One region of the Streptomyces tyrfis genome, then DNA from elsewhere that is predicted to be linked to it. Evidence: predicted binding sites of a transcription regulator. Region 1 holds the regulator's gene; the other holds the start of a gene.
The links. The regulator HspR, encoded in region 1, represses chaperone genes until heat shock. The targets are predictions, from matches to a motif close to TTGAGNNNNNNNNNCTCAA.
Positions count from the first base shown of each region.

Region 2: lon (endopeptidase La) is a predicted target of HspR. The motif match lies at 2,695-2,713, and genes of this name have one in related genera.

Region 1 is NZ_JBAGJZ010000021.1:135,444-143,075, forward strand. Features, by position in the region: gene clpB (ATP-dependent chaperone ClpB) at 1-1,938, opposite strand, end outside; gene WA762_RS18250 (pyridoxamine 5'-phosphate oxidase family protein) at 2,241-2,645, shown strand; gene WA762_RS18255 ((2Fe-2S)-binding protein) at 2,832-3,152, opposite strand; gene WA762_RS18260 (hypothetical protein) at 3,149-3,400, opposite strand; gene WA762_RS18265 (helix-turn-helix transcriptional regulator) at 3,622-4,545, shown strand; gene WA762_RS18270 (heat shock protein transcriptional repressor HspR) at 4,928-5,374, opposite strand; gene dnaJ (molecular chaperone DnaJ) at 5,376-6,554, opposite strand; gene grpE (nucleotide exchange factor GrpE) at 6,648-7,298, opposite strand; partial or broken gene WA762_RS18285 (Hsp70 family protein) at 7,295-7,632, opposite strand, start outside.
Region 2 is NZ_JBAGJZ010000013.1:118,331-126,271, forward strand. Features, by position in the region: gene WA762_RS12830 (polysaccharide deacetylase family protein) at 1-126, shown strand, start outside; gene lon (endopeptidase La) at 249-2,672, opposite strand; gene WA762_RS12840 (hypothetical protein) at 2,909-3,094, shown strand; gene WA762_RS12845 (spermidine synthase family protein) at 3,223-3,915, shown strand; gene WA762_RS12850 (response regulator transcription factor) at 4,160-4,897, shown strand; gene WA762_RS12855 (HAMP domain-containing sensor histidine kinase) at 4,894-5,973, shown strand; gene WA762_RS12860 (multifunctional oxoglutarate decarboxylase/oxoglutarate dehydrogenase thiamine pyrophosphate-binding subunit/dihydrolipoyllysine-residue succinyltransferase subunit) at 6,232-7,941, shown strand, end outside.

The sequences.
Region 1 (7,632 bases):
GCTGTGCTTCTCGCTGTACTCGCTCATGTCGATGCGGACCATGGCCCGCTCGTCGTCGAACAGGAAGTCCGCGAGAGCCTTCGCCAGCTCCGTCTTGCCGACCCCGGTCGGGCCGAGGAAGAGGAACGAGCCGGTGGGCCGGTCGGGGTCGGCGATCCCGGCGCGGGTGCGCCGTACCGCGTCCGACACCGCCCGCACGGCCTCGGTCTGGCCGATGAGGCGCTTGCCGAGCTCGTCCTCCATGCGCAGCAGCTTCTGGGTCTCGCCCTCCAGCAGGCGTCCGGCGGGGATGCCGGTCCAGGAGCCGACCACGTCCGCGATGTCGTCCGGGCCGACCTCCTCCTTCACCATCGTGTCCTTGGCGGCCTCCTGCTCGGCCTCGGTCGCCTCCGCCAACTCCCGCTCCAGGCCGGGGATCTCCCCGTACAGCAGCTTGGAGGCGGTGTCGAAGTCGCCGTCGCGCTGGGCGCGTTCGGCCTGGCCGTGCAGCTCGTCGAGGCGCTCCTTCAGCTCACCGACCCGGTTGAGGCCCTGCTTCTCCTTCTCCCAGCGGGCGTTGAGGCCGCGCAGCTCCTCCTCCTTGTCCGCGAGGTCGCGGCGGAGCTTCTCCAGGCGCTCCTTGGAGGCGGCGTCGGACTCGTTCCTCAGCGCCAGCTCCTCCATGTGCAGGCGGTCGACCGCGCGCTGGAGCTCGTCGATCTCGACGGGCGAGGAGTCGATCTCCATGCGCAGCCGGGACGCCGCCTCGTCGACCAGGTCGATGGCCTTGTCGGGGAGGAAGCGGGAGGTGATGTAGCGGTCGGACAGGGTCGCGGCGGCCACCAGCGCGGAGTCCGCGATGGACACCTTGTGGTGGGCCTCGTACCGGCCCTTGAGACCGCGCAGGATCGCGACGGTGTCCTCGACGCTGGGCTCCGCCACCAGCACCTGCTGGAAGCGCCGCTCCAGGGCGGGATCCTTCTCGATCCGCTCGCGGTACTCGTCGAGCGTGGTGGCGCCGACCATGCGCAGCTCGCCGCGGGCCAGCATCGGCTTCAGCATGTTGCCGGCGTCCATGGCGGAGTCGCCGCCCGCGCCCGCGCCGACGACGGTGTGCAGCTCGTCGATGAAGGTGATGATCTGGCCGTCGCTCTCCTTGATCTCGGAGAGGACGGTCTTCAGCCGCTCCTCGAACTCGCCGCGGTACTTCGCGCCCGCGACCATCGCGCCGAGGTCGAGCGAGACCAGTCGCTTGTTGCGCAGGGACTCGGGGACGTCGCCCTTGACGATGCGCTGGGCCAGCCCCTCGACGACGGCCGTCTTGCCGACGCCGGGCTCGCCGATGAGCACCGGGTTGTTCTTGGTGCGGCGGGACAGCACCTGGACGACGCGCCGGATCTCCTGGTCCCGGCCGATGACCGGGTCGAGCTTGCCCTCGCGCGCGGCGGCCGTGAAGTCCGTGCCGAACTTCTCCAGAGCCTTGTACTGACCCTCCGGGTCGGGTGTGGTCACCCGGCGCCCTCCCCTGCTCTTCTCGAACGCGTCCAGCAGCCTCTTCGCGCCGGCGCCCTGCTCGGAGAGGATCTCACCGGCCCGTCCGCCCTTCGCGGCGATGCCGATCAGCAGGTGCTCGGTGGAGATGTAGTCGTCACCGAGGTCCTTCGCCCGCTGGGCGGCGTCCGCGATGACCGCGAGCAGCTCGCGGTTGGGCTGCGGCGGGGCGACGGTCGAGCCGGTGACGCTGGGCTGCGCGCCCAGGAGCCGCTCCGTCTCGGTGCGCACGACGATCTGGTCGGCCTCGACGGCGGCGAGCAGATCGGTGATGTTCTCGTTGTCCTCGCCCGCGAGCAGCGCGAGCAGCAGATGCCCGGGGGTCAGGTCGGGGTGACCGTCCTTCACGGCCCTGCTGGTGGCCGCGTTGAGGGCGTCCCGGCTCTTGTTCGTCAGCTCGGCGTCCACGTGCGTCTTTCCTCCCTGCGGTGACGACTCTCCACAACACTGACTGAGTCAACGTGCGCTAAGTTGAGTCTATTCCACTCAACCCACTTTTCGCTCGCCGCCCGCCGGGTCCGGGACGGTCCATGGCGGAAACGGGAACGGCGGGGGACGGCAGGGGGACGGCAGCCCTTCGCGACACCCCGTGCGACACCCTGTGCGGCGCCCCCGCGCAGCGCCCCGCGCAGCGCCCTTCCTCCGAGTCAACCGGCCGGACCGGACCCCCGCCACCGCAGGGCCGGGCAGGGAGTTCCTACGCTGCTCGCATGGCTGTCGACGTGGTGAACCCCGGCTCCGAGTACCTGGCCTTCTGGCGTGAGCGCCATGTGTGCACGCTGACCACCCCGCGCCCCGACGGGACGCCGCACGTGGTGCCGGTGGGCGTGACGTACGACCCGGGGGCCCGGCTCGCCCGGGTCATCGCCGACAAGGACAGCCGGAAGGCGGCCAACGTACTGGCCGCGGGCCCGGACGGCGCCCGGGTGGCGGTCTGCCAGGTCGACGGGCGCCGCTGGGCGACGCTGGAGGGGTGCGCGACGGTGCGCACGGAACCGGACGCGGTCGCCGACGCCGTGCGCCGCTACACGGAACGCTACGGGCGCACGCCGTCGCCCAACCCGAACCGCGTCGTCATAGAGATAGCGCTGGACCGGGCGCTCGGCAGGGCGTGACGGGCCGGCGGGACGCGAGGGCGCGGCGAGCCCCGGGAAAGCCCGTGCGGCGCGGCAGGCCGACGGCCGCACCCGACATCCACGCCCCGGCGGGCGCGGACAGCACAACGGCGCCATCGTGTTCAGGTCACGATGGCGCCGTTGTGTGGGGGAGTGACTGAGCGACGTGTAACGACGGGGGATCGCTCAGGCACTGCGGGGGGTGGCGGAAATGGTCTCTGGTTCGATCAGCTGGTGGTCCCGCCGGGCGAGGTTGACGAAGATCATGTCGTACCGGATCGCGCAGCGGACGGGCTGCGGCGCCCCGCGCGGCTTGCGCAGGCAACGGTAGGCACGCACTTCGTCGTCCTCTTCACGCGCGACGATGATGGGGTCGCCGAACAGAGTGACCATCAGCGAGTCGCCGCGGCGGGGGAGGGCCGTGACGAGATCGATGAAATGCCAGCCTGATCGGTAGGCCGTGGCCATCTCGCGCCGGAAGCTGCGGTCGTCCGGTGGGATGGTCATGCGCCCGGGGTCTTCGTCGGGACGAGGTCCCAGGCCAGATCCGATGCCGCCGCACCCTCGGCCTGCGCACCCGTCAGCTTCGTCGGCATGAGGTCCCAGGCGAGGTCCGGAGGCGGCGCGGCCTGGACCCGAGCCGGCGCCCCCACGGGAGCGCTGTCCCAAGCAAGGTCCAGGGTGCTGATGACCCCGAATGTCAGCCCGGCGGAGAAGGTCACAGCAAGCACCGAGCGAAGCATCTTGTTACTCATAGTGGGCTTCGTCCTCACTTCCAAGGTTTCCTCTCCCCCGCATGACAAGACGATTGCTCATTGAGGCACGTCAACGCCACAGAAGCGATGCATCATGTTCCTGTAGATTCATGTTCCTGGGGGGTGGATAAATGGTTACGAGTGGAGCGAATGCGACACATCCCCACCCTGTCAGCGCCCTGTGCGACGAAGGAGCGCGGCTGTACGCCAGCGCGTTGAGCGTGGGCAAGATAGCCCGGTCCGAGGTGGGGCTCGCTCCGTGCCTGCTGGAGTTCGCGCTGTTGCATCCGGACCCGGACGACGCCGACTGGCTCCGGCCGGTTCCCCCGTTCGCCGCGCTGACGCAGCGTCTGCACCCCATCGAACGCGAGATCCAGGACCGCCGGCGCCTCTCCGTCGAGCTGACGGAGGCCTTCGAGCCGTTCATGGCCATCAGCGCCCAGGCGCCGCCGACCACGCACGCGATCACGGTGCTGGAGGGCATCGACCGGATCAACGCCTCCATCGAACTCGCCCTGAGCGAGTGCAAATCCGAGGTCCTCACCATCCAGCCCGGCGGCGGGCGCAGCGAGGACGCGCTCAACATCGCGGTCAAGCGCGGGAACATCCTCACCCAGCGCGGGGTGGGCATGCGCACCCTCTACCAGCACACGGCCCGGCACAGCCACGGAACCCTCACCTACGCCGAGCGGATGGCGGAGGGGAAGGTGGAGATCCGCACCCTCGAAGAGCTCATCGAGCGGCTCATGATCTTCGACGACACGGTCGCCTTCATCCCCGCCACGGACGACCGGAAGGTGGCGCTGGAGCTGCGCCACCCGGGCATCGTGGAGTACCTCACCAGCGTCTTCGAGCAGTTCTGGCGGCGGGCGGTCCCGCTCCAGGAGCAGATCCCGTACGACTCCACGCTCGAAGGCATCTCCGGGGTGCGGCACTCCATCGCGAAGCTCCTCGTCGAGGGGCACGTCGACGAGGCCATCGCCCGCCGCCTCGGCATGAACGTGCGCACCTGCCGCGCCCACATCGCCAAGCTCAGCGCCGCCCTCGGCAGCAACAGCCGGGCCCAGCTCGGCTATCTGATCGCCCGGTCGGGAATCCTCGAAGAGGACGAGGAGGGCGCGGAGGGCGCGGAGGGCGCGGACTGAGCCCGGAGCTTGGCGCCCGGCGGCCGTCGCGCCGCGGGGCGACGAGCGCCGCACCGCCCGGAGCACCGTCGCGAGCGCACACGACCGCCCCACGCCGACGCACCGTCACGAGCGCACACGGCGGAGGGCGCACGCCGGCGCACACGGTCGCCCTTGACGCCGGCACGGGCACCCGACAGGCACGCCGAAAGGGCGCACAGCGCCGGCGCACGCCGGAGGGCCGGGGAGGCGACCCCTCGGTCCGCCTCCCCGGCCCTCCGTCACGCGTGAACCGGCCCGGCCGCGCCCGGCCGTGTCGGCGTCAAGGGCGACCGCGCACGGCCGCCCGGCCGCGTCCCGGCCCGGAGCCCAGGAACCGGATCCCCGGGCCCGGACCCGCCGCTCAGTCCTTGGCGCGCTTGGGCCGCCAGACCACCAGCGCGCTGGCCTGCTGCACGTCCTGATACGGCACCAGGTCCCGTCGGTACGAGGCGTGCACCTGGGCCTCGCGCTGCTGCATCGCCGCCGCCGCGCCGTCCACCGCCGCCGAGAGCTCGGCGACGCGCTGCTGGAGCGCGGCGACCTGGTTCTCCAGTTCGATGATGCGCTTGATGCCGGCGAGGTTGATGCCCTCGTCCTGCGACAGCTGCTGCACGGTGCGCAGCAGCTCGATGTCGCGGGCCGAGTACCGCCTGCCGCGCCCGGCCGCGCGGTCGGGCGAGACCAGCCCCAGGCGGTCGTACTGGCGCAGTGTCTGCGGATGGAGGCCCGAGAGCTGGGCCGCGATCGAGATCACGTACACCGGTGTCTCATCGGTCAGTTCGTACGGATTGCGTCGTCGGCCGTCCACCTCAAGCTCCCTTCGCGGCCTGGAACAGTTCCGCCCGCGGGTCGGTGCCCGCGGTCGCCTTCCGATAGGCCTCCAGCGCCTCCCTGGCCTCGGCGCCGAGGTCCTTGGGCACCGTCACCTCGACGGTGACCAGCAGGTCTCCCCGGGTGCCGTCCTTGCGGACCGCGCCCTTGCCGCGGGCCCGCATCGTGCGCCCGTTGGGCGTGCCGGCCGGCAGTTTCAGCTTGACCGGCGGGCCGCCGAGCGTGGGCACCCTGATCTCGCCGCCGAGCGCCGCCTCCGTGAAGTCGACGGGCACGGTGACCGTGAGGTTGTCGCCCTTGCGCCCGAAGACCGGGTGGGCGCCGACATGGACCACGACGTACAGGTCGCCGGCCGGGCCGCCGCGCTCGCCGGGACCGCCCTTGCCGCGCAGCCGGATCCGCTGGCCGTCCGAGACGCCCGCGGGAATCCGGACCTGCATGGTCCGGGAGGACTTCGCCCGGCCGCTGCCCTTGCAGACGTCGCAGGGGTCCTGGGCGATGAGGCCCCGGCCCTTGCAGTCGACGCAGGGGTCGGTGAGCGAGAAGCCGCCGCCGCTGCCCCGCGACACCTGCCCCGTGCCGAGACAGGTGGGGCAGACCCTGGGCGTGCCGTTCTTGTCGCCGGTGCCGGAGCACGCCTTGCAGGGCGCCTGGCTGGACATCCGCAGCGGGACCGTGGCCCCGTCGACCGCCTCGGTGAAGCTCAGCGTCACCTCGGACTCGATGTCCTGGCCGCGGCGCGGCTGGGTCCGCGTGCCCGCGCCGCCCCGGTTGAAGAGTCCGCCGAAGACGTCGCCGAGACCGCCGCCGAAGCCGCCGGCCTGGGTCCCGCCGCCGCTCTGGGCGCCGCCGAAGAGGTCGCCCAGGTCGAAGTTGAAGTTGCCGCCGGCGCCTCCCGGCCCGGCCCTGAACCCGCCGTTGCCGAAGAGGGCGCGCGCGTCGTCGTACTCCTTGCGCTTCTTGGCGTCGCCGAGGACGTCGTTCGCCTCGGAGATCTCCTTGAAGCGCTCCTCCGCCTTGTCGTCGCCCTTGTTGGCGTCCGGGTGGTACTCGCGGGCGAGCTTCCGGTACGCCTTCTTGATCTCGGCGTCGGTGGCGTCCTTGGGGACGCCGAGGACCTTGTAGTAGTCCTTCTCGACGAAGTCCTTCGTGCTCATCGACGTCCCTCCTTCCGGACGATCGGCCGAGCGGCCGGCCCGTGGGCCGGCCGCCCGACCGGGCGGTGCGCCGCGAGGTGGTCAGACGGGATGTCAGACCTCCTCGTCGCCACCGCTCTCCTCGTCGCTCGCCTTCTCTTCCTTGGCCGCGGCCGGGCTCGCGCCCGGCTGCGGTTCGGCCACCGCCACGCGTGCGGGGCGGATGGTGCGGTCGCCGATCCGATACCCCGGCTGCAGGATCGCCACGCAGGTCGTCTCCGTGACGTCCGGCGCGTACGAGTGCATCAGGGCCTCGTGGATCGTCGGGTCGAAGGGCTCGCCCTCCTTGCCGAACTGCTGCAGGCCCAGCTTGGCGACGACCGTCTCCAGCGATTCCGCCACCGACTTGAACCCGCCCACGAGTTCGCCGTGGTCCCGGGCCCGGCCGATGTCGTCGAGCACGGGCAGGAGCTCGGACAGGAGGTTCGCGACCGCGATCTCCTTCACCGTGGCCCGGTCCCGCTCGACGCGGCGACGGTAGTTCTGGTACTCGGCCTGGAGCCGCTGGAGGTCCCCGGTGCGCTCGTTGAGCGCCATGCGGACCTGGTCCAGCTGGGCCGTCAGACCGACGGTCTCTACCGCGTCCCCGGCCGAGGACGGCTCCTCCTTCTTGGCGGAGGAGGTGTCCTTCGGCTCGGCTCCGTCAGGGGTGGCGCCGGAGGGGACGTCGGGCTCCTCCTCGAAGCCCGGGGTCTCCTCGGTCACACCGCACCGCCCTTCGCGTCCTTCTCGTCGTCCACGATCTCGGCGTCGACGACGTCGTCGTCAGCCTTGGCCTGCTGGGCGCCCGGCTGCGGGTCGCCGTCGGCCTGGGCGCCGGCGTACATCGCCTGGCCCAGCTTCTGCGAGACGGCCGCGACCTTCTCGGTGGCCGTGCGGATCTCGGCGCTGTCCTCGCCCTTGAGCTTCTCCTTCAGCTCGCCGACCGCGGTCTCCACCTCCGTCTTGACGTCGGCGGGAACCTTGTCCTCGTTGTCCTTGAGGAACTTCTCCGTCTGGTAGACGAGCTGCTCGCCCTGGTTGCGCGACTCGGCGGCCT
Region 2 (7,941 bases), on a different contig from region 1:
GAGGGGACGGTCCCGGCGGTGCCGGGCATCATCGACGCGCTGAAGGAGCAGGGGTACACGTTCGTCACCGTCCCGCAGCTGATGGCGCCCGCCGAGCCGGTGCCGGGGACGGTCTACCACCCCTGACACCAAAGGCGGTCCGCCGCCCCGGCAGCAAAGGGGCGCGTCCCGGAACGCGCCGGGCCCCGGCACACCCGCGGTGTGCCGGGGCCCGGACGTGCCGGAGGGCCTCGGTGCGAGGCCGGGGCCTACGCCGCGGCCGGGACCCGCTCCCCCGGCACGGCGGCGGAGGCCGGCGCGAGGGCGATCTCCAGCACCTGGCGGACGTCGGTCACCGGGTGGACGTCGAGGGTCTCCAGGACCTCGGCCGGGACGTCGTCCAGATCCGCCTCGTTCCGCCTGGGGATCACCACGGTGGCGATCCCGGCCCGGTGCGCGGCCAGCAGCTTCTGCTTCAGGCCGCCGATCGGCAGCACCCGCCCGGTCAGCGAGACCTCGCCGGTCATCGCCACGTCCGTGCGGACCAGCCGCCCGGAGAGCAGCGAGGCCAGCGCCGTCGTCATCGTGATGCCCGCGCTGGGGCCGTCCTTGGGGACCGCGCCCGCCGGGAAGTGGATGTGCACGCCGCGGTCCTTCAGGTCCGCGACCGGCAGCTCCAGTTCCGCGCCGCGCGACCGCAGGAAGCTCAGCGCGATCTGCGCGGACTCCTTCATCACGTCGCCGAGCTGGCCGGTGAGGGTCAGTCCGGACGCCCCGGTCTCCGGGTCGGCCAGCGACGCCTCCACGTACAGCACGTCCCCGCCGGCGCCGGTCACCGCGAGCCCGGTGGCCACGCCCGGCACCGAGGTGCGGCGCTCGGCCGGGTCCTGGGCGGACTCCGGGACGTGGTGCGGGCGTCCGATCAGCCCGCGCAGATCGGCCTCGGCGACCGTGAACGGCAGCTCCCGCTCGCCCAGTTCGTGCTGGGCCGCGACCTTGCGGAGCAGCCGGGCGACGGACCGTTCCAGGTTCCGCACGCCGGCCTCGCGGGTGTACTCGCCGGCCAGGGCGCGCAGCGCGGACTCGTCGATCGCCACCTCGTCGGGCCCCAGCCCGGCCCGCTCCAGCTGGCGCGGGAGCAGGTGGTCGCGGGCGATGACGACCTTCTCGTCCTCGGTGTAGCCGTCGAGCCGGACCAGCTCCATGCGGTCGAGCAAGGCCTCCGGGATCGCTTCGAGGACGTTGGCCGTGGCCAGGAAGACGACGTCGCTGAGGTCGAGCTCCACCTCCAGGTAGTGGTCGCGGAAGGTGTGGTTCTGCGCCGGGTCGAGGACTTCGAGGAGTGCGGCGGCCGGGTCGCCCCGGAAGTCGGAGCCGACCTTGTCGATCTCGTCGAGCAGGACGACCGGGTTCATCGAACCGGCTTCCTTGATCGCGCGGACGATCCGGCCCGGCAGGGCGCCGACGTAGGTGCGCCGGTGGCCGCGGATCTCCGCCTCGTCGCGCACGCCGCCGAGCGCGACCCGGACGAAGCGGCGGCCCATGGCGTGCGCCACGCTCTCGCCGAGCGAGGTCTTGCCCACGCCCGGCGGCCCGACCAGCGCCAGCACGGCGCCGCCGCGGCGGCCGCCGACGACGCCGAGGCCGCGGTCGGCCCGCCGCTTGCGGACGGCCAGGTACTCGGTGATCCGCTCCTTCACGTCCTGCAGGCCCGCGTGCTCGGCGTCCAGGACCTCCTGGGCGCCGCGGATGTCATAGGCGTCCTTGGTGCGTTCGTTCCACGGCAGTTCGAGGACGGTGTCGAGCCAGGTCCGGATCCAGGAGCCCTCGGGGCTCTGGTCGGAGGCGCGCTCCAGCTTGTCGACCTCCTTGAGCGCCGCCTCGCGGACGTGCTCGGGGAGGCCGGCGGCCTCGACGCGCGCCCGGTAGTCGCCGGACTCGTCCTCCGGGTCGCCGTTGAGCCCGGCGAGCTCCTTGCGCACGGCGTCCAGCTGGCGGCGCAGCAGGAACTCCCGCTGCTGCTTGTCGACGCCCTCCTGGACGTCCTTGGCGATGGACTCGGCGACGTCCTGCTCGGCCAGGTGCTCGCCCAGCCACTGGACGGCGAGCCTCAGCCGGGCGACCGGGTCCGCCGTCTCCAGCAGCCGCACCTTCTGGGCGGTGGTGAGGAAGGGCGAGTAGCCGGAGTTGTCGGCGAGCGCGGAGACGTCCTCGATCTGCTGGATCCGGTCCACGACCTGCCAGGCGCCGCGCTTCTTCAGCCAGCTGGCGGCGAGGGCCTTGTACTCCTTGACCAGCTCGGCGGCGGCCCCGGGGAGGGGGTCGGGCGCGTCCACGTCGACCCGGACGCCCTCCACCCAGAGGGCGGCGCCGGGCCCGCTGGTCCCGGCCCCGATCCGCACCCGGCCCCGGCCGCGGACGAGCGCCCCGGGGTCACCGCCCGACAGCCGTCCGACCTGCTCGACCGTGCCGATGACGCCGGTGCCGGTGTACGTCCCGTCGACGCGCGGCACGAGCAGCACCTCGGGCTTGCCGCCGCCCTCGCGGGCCGCGGCCTGCGCGGCCTCCACGGCGGCGCGCACCTCGGCGTCGGACAGGTCCAGCGGGACCACCATCCCGGGCAGCACGACCTCGTCGTCGAGCGGCAGCACGGGAAGGGCGAGCGGGGTGACCGTGTGGGACTCGGTAGTCATGATCTCCCTTTCGGCAGTCAACTTGAGCTGCTAAGGCTCAATGCTTCTGAGCCCGCCATTGTTCCCCGGGCCGTGTTCGCTCTGAGCGATCAGTCGGACGTGCTCCGTGGCGCCGCACCGGGCGGCGCGGGGCGGACCGCCGCGCTGTCGGCCCCTCCCGCCGACAGGCCCGGCGGCGGCCTGGGACGATCACTCGGACCGTATGCTCTCCGGCACGCGCGGACATGGGGGAAGCGATGGCTGTTCTGGTACTGCTCGGGATCCTGGTGCTCGCCGTCGGCGGGTGCGCGTGCGTCGTGTGGGCGGATCGCGGCGGGCCCCGGTGGGCCCGCGGCGTGGCGCGCGTGACCCTGGCCGCGGGCGAGCTGGCGCGCCGTTCCCGGCGCCGACCCCTGAGCCCGAACCGGGGCGACGACGACTGACCGGGCCGGGAAGCGCCGCCCCCCGCGGGTCCCGCGCCCGGCCGGCCGGACGGTGCGGCTGGCCGGACGGTGCGGCGACGGGCCAGGATGGCGGGGAACGCATCCGTCGTCCTCCGGAGATCCGCATCATGCCCGACACCCTCGGACCCGACGTCCACTCCCCCGTCACGCTCGACCGCCGCGAAGGCCCGTACGGCGAGGTGGTGCTGCGGAGCCGGGGGGACGACTTCGAGATCATCGCCAACGGGTGCTTCCTCATGGACACCTCGGACGGGCGCTCGGAACGGCTGCTGATCGACGCGGCGCTGGCCGCGCTGCCCGCCGACCGCCGCGATCCGGCGGTGCTCATCGGCGGACTCGGCGTCGGGTTCTCGCTCGTACGGGCCGCCGCCGAGCCGCGGTGGGGGCGGATCGCCGTCGTCGAGCGGGAGCGGGCGATCGTGGACTGGCACCTGACGGGCCCGCTGGGGCGGATCTCCGGGGCGGCGCTGGCCGACCCGCGCACGTCGGTGCTCACCACCGACCTCGTCGCGCATCTGCGGACGACTACGGACCGTTATGACGCCCTGTGTCTGGACATCGACAACGGACCGGACTGGACGGTGACCGACGACAACGCCGGCCTCTACTCCCCCGCCGGGCTGGCCGACTGCCGGGAGCGGCTGACGCCCGGCGGGGTGCTCGCGGTCTGGTCCGCCCAGCCCTCCCCCGCCTTCGAACAGGCCCTGCGGAATGCCGGATTCGGCGGGGTACGGACGGAAGAGGTACGCGTTGCCCGGGGTGTGCCCGACGTGGTGCATCTCGCGATCCGGACGGTCTGAGGAACCCGTCGGAGCCCCGGCCTCCGGACAGCCGGGGGCCAAGCACCACAAGGCCGACACTCCACCGCTCCGCCGAGCCTCCCGCCGTTACACCCTGCGTAGCCGAGAGCAGTCCGCTGCCCTTACGCTGCTGACCGGTGACGGGGTCACCCACGTGACCGGTGACGGGGTCACCCACGAAATCCACAAGCGAAGACCGCGCGTCCGGGGAATGGTCCCCGCGAGGACGGGCAGGGGCGGGGCGATGGAACAGACACACACCACCCACAACGGCGTCGCGGCGACCCCGGGAGCGCAGCGCCGGGTGCTGGTGGTCGAGGACGACGCCACGATCGTCGAAGCCATTTCCGCCAGGCTGCGGGCCGAGGGCTTCCTGGTGCAGACGGCGCTCGACGGGCCCGCGGCCGTGGACGCGGCCGAGGCGTGGCAGCCGGATCTGATGGTGCTCGACATCATGCTTCCCGGCTTCGACGGCCTGGAGGTCTGCCGCCGGGTGCAGGCCCGGCGGCCGGTGCCGGTGCTGATGCTGACGGCCCGGGACGACGAGACCGACATGCTGGTCGGGCTCGGGGTCGGCGCCGACGACTACATGACCAAGCCTTTCTCGATGCGGGAGCTCGCGGCCCGGGTGCACGTCCTGCTGCGCCGGGTCGAGCGGGCGGCGCTGGCCGCGGTCACGCCGCGCAGCGGCATCCTGCGCCTGGGCGAGCTGGAGATCGACCACGCGCAGCGCCGGGTGCGGGTGCGCGCCGAGGACGTCCACCTCACGCCGACCGAGTTCGACCTGCTGGTCTGCCTGGCCAACACGCCGCGCGCGGTGCTCTCCCGGGAGCAGCTGCTCGCGGAGGTCTGGGACTGGGCGGACGCCTCCGGCACCCGTACGGTCGACAGCCACATCAAGGCGCTGCGCCGGAAGATCGGCGCGGAGCGGATCCGTACCGTGCACGGCGTCGGCTACGCGCTGGAGACCCCGGCGCCATGACGCGGCCCGGCTCCGGACTCCGCCCCTTCTCGGTCAAGGCCAAGCTGGGCACGCTCGTGGTGGTCTCGGTGTTCATCACCACCGGGCTGCTGATGGTGGCCCTGCGGACCAGGACCGAGCTGCGGTTCATCACGGTGTTCTCGGTGATCGCGACGCTGCTGATCACGCAGTTCGTGGCGCACGGCCTGACCGCGCCGCTGGACGAGATGACCACCGTGGCCCGGTCGATCTCGCACGGCGACTACACCAGACGGGTGAGCGGCGCCGGGCGGCGCGACGAGCTCGGCGACCTGGCCCAGACGATCAACCGCATGGCGGACGACCTGGAGGCCGTGGACCGGCACCGCAAGGAGCTGGTGGCCAACGTCTCGCACGAGCTGCGCACGCCGATCGCGGCGCTGCGCGCGGTGCTGGAGAACGTCGTGGACGGGGTCTCCTCGGCCGATCCGGAGACGATGCGCACGGCGCTGAAGCAGACCGAGCGCCTCGGCCGGCTGGTGGAGACCCTGCTGGACCTGTCCCGGCTGGACAACGGCGTGGTCACGCTGAAGGCGAGCCGCTTCGAGGTGTGGCCGTATCTGTCGGGGGTGCTCAAGGAGGCGAACAACTTCGCCGCCGCGCACCGCGCGCTGTCCTCCGGCTCCGGGCACCACGGCCGCAAGGACGTGGCCCTGGCGCTGGACGTGTCGCCGCCCGAGCTGACCGCGTACGCGGACACCGAACGGCTGCACCAGGTGGTGGCCAATTTGATCGACAACGCTGTCAAGCACAGCCCGCCGCACGGCCGGGTCCAGGTGCTGGCGCGGCGCGGCGACGGGCCGGAGTCCCTGCACCTGGAGGTCCTGGACGAGGGGCCGGGCATCCCGGAGCCGGAGCGGCACCGGGTCTTCGAGCGCTTCAACCGCGGCGAGGTCTCCTCCCCGCACGGTCCGGGCAGCGACGGCGGCACGGGGCTGGGCCTGGCGATCGCCCGCTGGGCCGTGGACCTGCACGGCGGACGCATCGGAGTGGCCGAATCCGCTCGCGGATGCCGCATTCGCGTCACCCTTCCAGGGATTCCACAACCGCGAGGTTGACATAGGGTTCGAACCGGAAGGGCGCGTTCTGCGTGTCCTCCTGCGAGGGTATGGTCCAGGGGACCGTAGCCGCGGTCCCTCGTGTTCAACGGGCAAGCGGAACCATGCTTGTTTCCCGCCAATCCATGCGCCGAAACCCGCCGTCCAATGTGACTTGCGCGACGAAGAGCGGCCCGGCCTGCGTGGAACGGCCCGGGAGGCGTAGCCTTGATTTCCGCTGTCCATCACCTTGTGAAGCGGAAGAGGGCGGTTGCCGCCGTGTCGTCTCAGTCCCCCAGTAACTCGAGCATCTCGACCGATCAAGCCGGCCCGGGTTCCGACCCGGCCGCCGCTTTCGGCCCCAACGAGTGGCTCGTCGACGAGATCTACCAGCAGTACCTCCAGGACCCGAATTCGGTCGATCGCGCCTGGTGGGACTTCTTCGCCGACTACAAGCCGGGCGCCTCCGGCACGGCGGACAAGCCCGTTCCCGGCGCCCCGGCCCCGGCCGCCGCCGCGCCGCAGGCCGCCCCCGCACAGGCCCCGGCTCCGGCCGCGAAGGCCCCGGCGGCCCCCGCCCCCGCGCCCGCGACCCCCGCACCGGCCGCTCCGGCCGCTCCGGCGAAGGCCGCCCCGGCCCCCGCCGCGAAGGCCGAGCCCGCCGCCCCGGCCAAGGCCGCCGCCGCACCGGCCGCCGAGGCGCCCGAGGGCCCGGAGTACGTGACGCTGCGCGGCCCGTCGGCCGCCGTCGCGAAGAACATGAACGCCTCGCTGGAGCTGCCGACGGCCACCTCCGTCCGCGCCGTTCCGGTGAAGCTGCTGTTCGACAACCGCATCGTCATCAACAACCACCTCAAGCGCGCCCGGGGCGGGAAGATCTCCTTCACCCACCTCATCGGGTACGCGATGGTGCAGGCCCTCAAGGCCATGCCGGCGATGAACCACTCCTTCACGGTGAAGGACGGCAAGCCGACCCTGGTCAAGCCGGAGCACGTCAACCTCGGCCTGGCCATCGACCTGGTCAAGCCGAACGGCGACCGCCAGCTCGTCGTCGCGGCCATCAAGAAGGCCGAGACGCTCAACTTCTTCGAGTTCTGGCAGGCGTACGAGGACATCGTCCGCCGCGCCCGCAGCGGCAAGCTCGGCATGGACGACTTCACCGGCGTCACCGCCTCGCTGACCAACCCGGGCGGCATCGGCACCGTCCACTCCGTGCCCCGCCTGATGCCCGGACAGGGCCTCATCATGGGCGTCGGCGCCATGGAGTACCCGGCCGAGTTCCAGGGCACTTCCCAGGACACCCTGAACAAGCTGGGCATCTCCAAGGTCATGACCCTGACCTCGACGTACGACCACCGGGTCATCCAGGGCGCCGCCTCCGGCGAGTTCCTGCGGATCGTCTCCCAGCTGCTGCTCGGCGAGAACGACTTCTACGACGAGATCTTCAAGGCGCTGCGCATCCCCTACGAGCCGGTCCGCTGGCTCAAGGACATCGACGCCTCGCACGACAACGACGTGACCAAGGCGGCGCGGGTCTTCGAGCTGATCCACTCCTACCGGGTCCGCGGCCACGTCATGGCCGACACCGACCCGCTGGAGTACCGCCAGCGCAAGCACCCCGACCTGGACATCACCGAGCACGGCCTCACCCTGTGGGACCTGGAGCGGGACTTCGCGGTCGGCGGCTTCGCCGGCAAGTCGCTGATGAAGCTCCGCGACATCCTCGGCGTGCTGCGCGAGTCGTACTGCCGCACCACCGGCATCGAGTTCATGCACATCCAGGACCCGAAGCAGCGCAAGTGGATCCAGGACCGGGTGGAGCGCACCAGCACCCCGCAGCCGGAGCGCGAGGAGCAGCTGCGCATCCTGCGCCGGCTGAACGCCGCCGAGGCGTTCGAGACGTTCCTGCAGACCAAGTACGTCGGCCAGAAGCGGTTCTCGCTGGAAGGCGGCGAGTCCGTCATCCCGCTGCTGGACGCGGTCATCGAC